DNA from 2 places in the Paraburkholderia fungorum genome. Region 1 is predicted to be linked to the other one. Evidence: riboswitches for the same ligand, from Rfam matches in the RefSeq annotation. Region 1 holds a riboswitch; the other holds the start of a gene.

What was found. A riboswitch is a leader RNA that binds a small molecule or an ion and turns the genes downstream of it on or off. The one in region 1 is predicted to bind manganese.
Region 2: it holds a riboswitch for manganese, as region 1 does, so the genes downstream of both, BLS41_RS21615 (TMEM165/GDT1 family protein) here and mntP (manganese efflux pump MntP) in region 1, are expected to answer to the same signal.

The regions. Positions count from the first base shown of each region.
Region 1 is NZ_FNKP01000001.1:1,948,852-1,953,231, reverse strand. It holds gene BLS41_RS08645 (chloride channel protein) at 1-984, shown strand, start outside; gene BLS41_RS08640 (cation diffusion facilitator family transporter) at 1,170-2,042, shown strand; yybP-ykoY riboswitch at 2,111-2,277, shown strand; gene mntP (manganese efflux pump MntP) at 2,295-2,864, shown strand; gene BLS41_RS08630 (ABC transporter ATP-binding protein) at 2,972-3,685, shown strand; gene BLS41_RS08625 (ABC transporter permease) at 3,682-4,380, shown strand, end outside.
Region 2 is NZ_FNKP01000002.1:1,268,557-1,272,936, reverse strand. It holds gene BLS41_RS21630 (cytochrome b/b6 domain-containing protein) at 1-151, shown strand, start outside; gene BLS41_RS21625 (molybdopterin-dependent oxidoreductase) at 154-945, shown strand; gene BLS41_RS21620 (hypothetical protein) at 1,013-1,627, shown strand; gene BLS41_RS21615 (TMEM165/GDT1 family protein) at 1,703-2,293, opposite strand; yybP-ykoY riboswitch at 2,306-2,485, opposite strand; gene BLS41_RS21610 (surface-adhesin E family protein) at 2,610-2,999, opposite strand; gene BLS41_RS21605 (helix-turn-helix domain-containing protein) at 3,338-3,670, shown strand; gene BLS41_RS39655 (hypothetical protein) at 3,729-4,229, opposite strand; gene BLS41_RS21600 (TonB-dependent receptor) at 4,240-4,380, shown strand, end outside.

The DNA of each region.
Region 1 (4,380 bases):
TGGCCCGCGCTCGGCGGGATCGTCGTCGGCATCGGCGGATGGCTGGAGCCGCGCGCGCTCGGCGTCGGTTACGACGTGATCGGCGATCTTCTGCATCAGCACATCGCCTTGCAGATCGCGCTCGCACTGCTCGCCGTGAAGGCCGTGATGTGGGTCGTGGCGCTCGGGTCCGGCACGTCGGGCGGCGTTCTCGCCCCGCTGTTGATGCTCGGCGCGGGTTTGGGCACGGTGCTGTCGCACTGGCTGCCGGGCAATCAGCCGGCGTTGTGGCCGCTCGTGTGCATGGCCGCGACGCTCGGCGCAACGCTTGGCGCACCGCTGACCGCGATCGTGTTCACCTTCGGCCTGACTCACGACGCCAACGCGCTGCTGCCGCTGCTGACCGCCACGCTGATCGCACACGGCTTTTCGGCCGTCGTGATGCGCCGCTCGATCATGACGGAGAAAATCGCGCGCCGTGGTTATCACATCTATCGCGAGTACGGGGTCGATCCGCTCGAGCGTCACTTCGTCGACGAAGTGATGACGCCCACCGTCGATTCGATCGACGCAGGCGCGACGGTCGGCGAAACCTTGCAGAAGTTTTTCGGCGCAAATCAGACGCGCCGCGCGTATCCCGTCTTGCGTGATGACGCGGTGATCGGCGTGGCCGATCGGGCGCTGCTCGAGCAATTCTGCCGGGAAAACGCAGAAGTCAAACGCGCCGCACTTCTCGCCGACGTCTTCGCGCAGATGAGCCCCACCTACGCGTTGCCTTCCGAAACCTGCCGTCTCGTTGCAACAAGACTGGCCGTCCACAATCTCGAACGGCTGCCGGTGGTCGAAGATCGCAAGAGCATGCGCCTCGTGGGAATCGTGTCGCGCAGCGATCTGGTCAAACCGTCGCTGAGCCATTTCGAAGAAGAACATAAGCGGGAGCGTTTCCGGCGTTTGACGCCGGTGCTCGGCAAGCGGCGCTTTGCGCCGATCCGCAAGGCTGGCTGATTACGGCATGCCCAGACAAAGGTTGAAGCGGCTGACTGCTTCAACCTTTTTTGTTTCTACAAGCGTGACCTGCACTCCTTCACAGGCCTATCCATTGACCCGCAAAGCGTGGTCTCATTCGCCTATCGCCACGACCGAAGCCCGCAACGATGTCCGAACGCATGTCCGATGAAGCACTCCGCCGCATGGCCTCCATCGTTGCTCTGGCGGTCGCGCTGATTCTCGTCGTCGTCAAGGTATGGGCGTGGCTCGCCACGGGCTCCATCTCGCTGCTGACCTCCGCCGCCGATGGCCTCGTCGATGTCCTCGCTTCGTCGGTGACCTTTGCAGGCGTCCGCTATGCGGCGCGTCCGGTCGATCAAGGTCATCGCTATGGACACGGCAAAGCCGAAGCGATCGCGGCCTTCGTTCAGGCGCTGCTGCTGGCTGGCGCGGCGGTCGGACTCGGCATCGAATCGACACGCCGCTTCTTCGATCCGCAGCCGCTGAATCAGACCGGCTTCGGCATTGCGGTGATCGTGGGCAGCTCGCTGGCCGCAGCCGGACTTGTCGGCATGCAGACGCTGGTGGTCAGGCGCACCGGCTCCACCGCCATTGCCGCCGATCGCGCGCACTATGCGACCGATGTCGCCGTCAACCTGACGGTGCTGGCCGCGCTGCTGCTCGACCATTTTCTCGACTGGTCGCGCGCCGATGCGACCGGCGCCATCGTCATCTCGTTGTACATGCTGTGGAACGCGCGAGGCATGGCCGCGCAGGCGTTGGTGCAGTTGCTCGACCGTGAGCTGGACATGCCCGACCGCGAGCGTATCGAGGCGGCAGTGCGAGGCTGCGACGGCGTGCAGAACGTGCACGATATCCGCACGCGCGACGGCGGCGACCGCGTGTTCGTCGAGTTCCACGTCGAAGTGGAAGGCTCGCTCACGGTCAACGAGGGCCACACGATCAGCGACAACGCGGAAAAAGCGGTCCAGCAACTGTTCCAGTCCGCCGATGTCACCGCGCACCTCGAACCCGCCGGTATCGACGACGAACGTCTGGACGATCTCGTCAAATAGCCCTTCACGCAAACCCCCCGTCAACACAGGCTATTTATTACAGAATGCTTTCTGACGTGTTAAGCTTGCGCCCTGTCTTTGGGGAGTAGCCGGCTTCTACCCAGAAGCGCCTGCATCAACATTCTCGGTCGCGCAGACCGTGGTGCAGGTAGCCGTCAGGTTGGCAAGACCATCGACACATCACGCGACCGGTCGGGCGCGGCGGTGTGTCGCGGTTTTCCGCCCGACCATGGACCTCGAGCCACTCCTGTCATGAATCCTGTCGCCACACTGTTCCTCGCTTTCGCCATGTCCACCGACGCCTTCGCAGCCGCCATCGGCAAAGGCGCGACGCTGCATCGTCCGCACTGGCGCGAAGCGCTGCGCACCGGGCTTATCTTCGGTGCCATCGAGGCGCTCACGCCGCTGATCGGCTGGTTCCTCGGCAAGGCGGCGGCGCAATACGTATCCGCGTGGGATCACTGGATCGCGTTCGCGCTGCTGCTCGTGCTCGGCGCGCGCATGGTGCGCAACGGCTTCCGCACGCCGCAGGCTGAAGAGGAAAAACCCGTGACCCATTCGTTCTGGCTGCTGGCCGTCACCGGCTTCGCAACGAGCATCGACGCGATGGCGGTCGGCGCGGGCCTCGCGTTCGTCGACGTCAACATTTACTCCACGGCCGCTGCAATCGGACTCGCCACCACGCTGATGGTGACCATCGGCGTGCTGCTCGGACGGGTCATCGGTCACGTGGCCGGCAGGCGCGCGGAGATGGCGGGCGGCGTCGTGCTGATCGCGATCGGCTGCACGATTCTGGCGGAACACCTTCAGATCATCGGCTGAGTTTCCGGTCCGCTGAGGGCTCATCGGCCGCACGTCTATTGACGGCGGCTCGCCGAGCGGTTAGATAGATGGCGCAGTGCCCCCACTACGCCGCTACGATCCCACTCATGACCGACGTCCCCCTTGTTCTCGCCGACGGCATCGTCCGGCGCGATCCACAGCGCGACCAGACGCTGTTGCAGCCCACTACCTTCGCGTTGCGCGCGGGTGATCGCGTCGCCATCACCGGGCCGTCCGGCTCGGGCAAGAGCGTGTTTCTGCGCGCGCTCGCGCTGCTCGATCCGCTCGATGCCGGGCGCGTGCTGTGGCACGGCGCGCCGGTCGAGCGCGCGGCGATTCCACGCTATCGGCGCAACGTCGCGTATATCCGGCAGCGGCCCGCATTGCTCGACGGCACGGTCGAAGACAACCTTCGCTATCCGTTCGAGTTGCGCACTTATCGCGACGTGCGCTTCGATCGCGCGCGGGCGGCGAGCCTCGCGGTGCAGGCCGGCCGCAGCGCAAACTTTCTCGACCAGCGCGCGAGCGAACTCTCCGGCGGTGAAGCGCAGATCGCCGCGCTGATCCGCGTGCTGCAACTGACGCCCGAAGTGCTGCTGCTCGACGAGCCGACCGCGTCGCTCGATCCCGAGTCGTCGCAGGCGATCGAAGGTCTGGTGAAGGCGTGGTTTGACGCCGATCCGTCACGTCACGCGTCGATGTGGGTCTCGCACGATCCGGCCCAGGCCGCGCGCATGAGCGAGCGCCATCTGACCATGCGTGCAGGCGTGCTGGACGAAAGCGCGGCGCCCTCGCCCGCGCACGAGGAGGCCACACGATGACCCTGCAAAACCTGAGTCTCTGGGACGTCGCGATTGCCGCGCTGCTGATCGTCGTGAACGGCGTGGTGTCGGTGGCGCTGAAGCTCGATCTGGAGCGCAAGCTTGCGTGGGCGGCGGTGCGCACCGTGGTCCAGTTGCTGGCCATCGGCTATGTGCTCGGCTGGGTGTTCCGCTACGACCACTGGTTCGTCGTGCTGCCGCTGATGATCCTGATGACGCTGATCGCCGGGTTCGCGGGTGCGAATCGCGGCAGCCGCACTTACGCCGGGCAGCGCGCGGACAGTGTGCTGTCGATCTGGGTCAGTTCGTGGCTGGTGGCGGCGGTCGGGCTGTTCGTCGTGATCCGCATTCACCCGTGGTACGAGCCGCAATACGCGATTCCGATCCTCGGAATGATTCTCGGCAATACGCTGACGGGCGTGTCGCTCGGAATCGAACGGATGACCGAGGAGCTGACCGCGCGGCGCGATCGTGTCGACATGGCGCTGGCGCTCGGTGCGACCCGCTGGGAAGCGGCGCAGGCGCCGGCGCGTCAGGCGGTGCGAGCGGGGATGATGCCGACGCTGAACCAGATGGCGGTGGTCGGCGTGGTCAGCCTGCCCGGCATGATGACCGGTCAGGTGCTGGCGGGTCAGTCGCCGTTGCAGGCGGTCCGGTATCAGATCGTGATCATGTTTCTGATTGCGGCGTCGTCC
Region 2 (4,380 bases), on a different contig from region 1:
CCCGCTGCTGCGCACGCTGATGGGCGGGTACGACAACGCGCGCGTCGTGCACTTCGTCGCGATGAGCGTACTGGTTGCGTTCTTCGTGTTGCACGTCGTGATGGTCGCGCTGGTGCCGCGCTCGCTGCTTCTGATGATTCGCGGACGGTAACCATGACGTTCAGAAAACAGGCTAAAAAGCCGGCCGCGATTTTTTCATCTCACGCCGAAGCCATCATCAAGGATGCGAGCCGCGAACTGAAAGATCCCGCTCGCAGGCTGCTCGGAAAACGGATTCTCACGCTCGGCGGCATTGCGATGCTGTCGGGTTGCGACCTGTCCAATGACAAATCGGTGAACACGATGCTGCGCAAAATGTCGTTCTTCAATGACGACGTGCAGGCTCTGCTGTTCAACCCGAACGAAATGGCGCCGACCTATCCGGAGTCGATGATCACGCGGCCGTTTCCGTTCAACGCGTTCTACGACATCGACGATGTACCCGAGGTCGATCCCGCGACATACCGGCTCGAGGTGAACGGCCTCGCGCATGGAAAGCGTGTGTGGACGCTCGAAGAATTGCGCGCGTTGCCGCAGGAAAGTCAGATTACGCGGCACATCTGCATAGAAGGGTGGAGCGCGATCGGCAAATGGGGAGGCGTGCGTTTCGCCGATTTTCTCAGACGCTCTGGCGCCGATACCACGGCCCGCTACGTCGCGTTTCATTGCGCCGATAACTACTCGACCAGTATCGACATGCCGACCGCGCTACACGCGCAGACGCTTCTGACCCTGACCTACGACGGCCAGGTTTTGCCACCGAAGTACGGCTTTCCGATGAAGCTGCGCATGCCGACGAAACTCGGCTACAAGAATCCGAAACATATCGTCGCGATCAGCGTGACGAACGAATACCCCGGTGGCTACTGGGAGAACCAGGGCTACAACTGGTTCGGCGGTTCCTGAGGTTCACCGGTCTTCAGTCTTTTTTCTTTAGTCGCAGGTCAAACCAACGGTTTTTTACGGAGCATCCATGTCTATTCGTCTGAATCTCGGCGTTACTCTCGTAACGCTGGCTATTAGCGGCGTCGCGCTCGCGCAGACCCCGGCGGTCAAACCATCGCGCATTCGCGGCGATATCGTTTCGCTTGACGGCGACGTGCTGAAGGTGCACCGCCGCAGCGGCGACACCGTGTCGATCGACCTCAAGCCGACGGTCACCGTGTCCGCCGTCAAGGCCATGCAACTGTCCGATATTAAACAGGGCTCTTTCGTCGGCACGGCCGCGACGACTGGCACTGACGGCAAGCTGACGGCGACCGAAGTGGTGGTGTTCCCGGAATCCGCGCGCGGCACGGGGGAAGGGCACTATGACTGGGATCTCGGCCCGAATAGCTCGATGACCAACGCGAACGTCGACACGGTCGTTCAGGGCACCAGCGGCCGCGATCTGAAGCTGTCGTACAAGGGCGGCAACAACACGGTGACGGTCCCCGCGAATGTGCCCATCGTCACGTTCACGTCGGCCGCGCGCACCGACCTGACCGCCGGCAAGAAAGTGTTTGTGGTCGCCACGCCCGCGTCGCAAGGCACCTTCGTCGCGCAACGCGTGGTCGTGGAAAAGGACGGCGTCGCTCCGCCGATGTAAACGGTTTTCTCGCGCTGCAAGTTCTGCGTGACGGCTTCCGCTAATCCACGGGAGCCGTCACGTCACGCCGGAAGATCAGAACATCGAGTGAGTTTCCGGATACAGCGCCGTGCGCAGTGCGAGCCCGCCGAGTACCACGAAAATAAGCGCCGCCAGGATATGAACCGCTTTGGTCGGCAAGCGGTCGGCAAACTTGTGGCCAAGATAGATAACCGGGACGTTCGCCAGCATCATGCCGAGCGTCGTGCCCGCCACGACGCCGAAGAATTCGTGGAATCGCGCCGCAAGCGCCACCGTCACGATCTGGGTCTTGTCACCCATTTCCGCGATGAAGAACGTGATTGCCGTTGTTCCGAACACGCCCATTGAATCTTTGACGGGTAGAGCGTCGGCATCATCGAGCTTGTCCGGAATCAGGATCCACACGGCCATGACCGCGAAAGACGCCACCACGGCCCAGTTCATGATTTCCGGCCTGATGATGCTGGCAAGCCACGCGCCGAGCGCACCCGAGAAGCCGTGATTGATCAGCGTCGCGACGAACACGCCGAGCACGATAGGGATAGGTTTGCGATAGCGCGCCGCAAGAACCAGAGACAGCAACTGGGTCTTGTCGCCGATCTCAGCGAGACCGACAACGCTTGTGGATACGAGGAATGATTGCATGGGGTTTGTTATAACCGGGCCGCACGGTCAAATCACGATGACACGCACTCCCGCGACCCGGCTGGTGGGAGTGTGAGTCATCGGTCTTGCCAGGCGATTGCTGCGCGCGCCATGGACGGTCTGACGACCGCTCCAAGTATGTTGACGCGAGCCCCTGAACATTTCGTCCAAGGCGGCTACTCCCCGAAGAGGCGCCGATTATAGCGGTCTGACAGCGCCCCAGGCAAGGCGATTCAGACAAACCGTCTTCGATGAAAGCATTTAGCAAGCAACGCGTTGGCGATTCACGAAACGGCTGGCTGCGTTACTTTTGCAGCTACTGGCAAACGCGATGCAGGAGGATCGCCATGGGCGTGTCGGGAGCGACGGCTTCCATCTCGTATTTTTTGCGTGCGAGCGACTGAATGGTCGCGCCGGTCTGATCGAACCGGGCGAAACTCACGAGCGCGCCGGATTTATCCGCGCAGTTGAAGACGAAGTGATCCAGCCCGTAGGCAGTGGCGATCTGGTCACCGGATTGAATCCGCGGCGTGCTGTTGACAGCCTTAGTCCAGACGTTCACCGTCTGGCCGGTGCGCGTGATGGATTCCGTGTCGACATAAAACGTCGCGGTGGGATTCTGGCTGACGACCTCCCATTTTGCGTCCGCGTAGGCGACGGCTGCAGTGGCAAAAAGCGCGGCGCAAATGGCCCATTTTTTCAGCATCGTTTGTCTCCTTCGTATTGGTTTGGCCAGCATGATAACGGCACTTGGGGCGTGGAGGATTAGCGGGTTTGTCTGGGGTTTCTGCTAGTGGGTGGTGGATTGGGGTAAGTGGTTGATCGGCAATGGGAAAAGGAGGGTTTGGGATTATTGTAGTTTGAAGGTGGTGTGGGATTACTGGACGGGCTGCAGGGCTGCGTCTTAATTTGACATAATATAAATTATCAACATAAAGGCTGTAAGGGCTATACCCTAATGTCGTGTTCTGGCTATTTACAGATGTCGGGTTTTGCAACCTGGCATCATGCTGGACACTCGCGCTCAGACTGCGGGAGTCCAGCATGCGTCAAACCGAACTGGTGACACTGAACATGCGCGAATTCGACCGGCTAAAGATGGTTCAGGCGATCGTGGAGATGGGGCTGAAGCCCGGCCGTGCGGCCGAGCGCCTTGGACTGAGTGTTCGCCAGATCGAGCGGCTGGTGATCCGGTATCGCGAACATGGCCCCTCTGGTGTGGTATCTGGCAGGCGTGGCCGCCCGGGCAACCGCAAGCTCGACGACGGCCTGTCAGTACGCGCGCTGACGATCATTCGCGAGCGCTACCCGGATTTTGGCCCGGCGCTGGTGCGCGACCGCTATGCCCATTTTGACCAACACCAGACGGCCGACTAGCGCGCCAACCCACCCAGGCAGGCAACCATCCACAACCACACCCAACCTTAACGTTCCCTTAACAATCCACCCGTTTACCAAATTCCAACAATTTGTTTGCGTTTCCCCAGCACGCATTTACAACATGCTTTCTGATTTTTACAATCCATAACCGCAAATGCGAATCATGACTATTTGCAATTACCGAATCCACGCCTGGCGCCTCTAACGAACGGTCATGAGTTGTCAGGCAGTGGACCGTCGAAAACTGACTACACGCCATGACATCTTCCGCCCAGTTCAGGATGCGCACGATCGCGTCCGTTACAGCCTTGTATTGCTCCGGATTTTTCGCGACCACCGCCGTCCACGCGCAGGCGACGCCCGCCACGCCGCCCTCCCCGGCTTCCACAACGGCGGCTTCGCCCCCCTCCAGCAACGCAGGCAGCACCGCCACCGACGCCACGCTCCCCGCAGTGAAAGTGACTTCGTCGGCCCCGTCGGACCTGCAGACGAAATCGCTGTCTTCGTACAAATTCACCTCGCCGCTCATCGACACGCCGCGCTCGATCACGGTCATCCCGCAGGAGGTGCTCAAGGAAAAGAACGTCTCGACCTTCACCGACGCGCTGCGCACCGTGCCGGGCATCACCTTCCTCGGCGGCGATGCGGCGGCGAATCCTTCGGCGGATCGTCCGGTGATCCGCGGCTTCGAATCGCGCAACTCAATT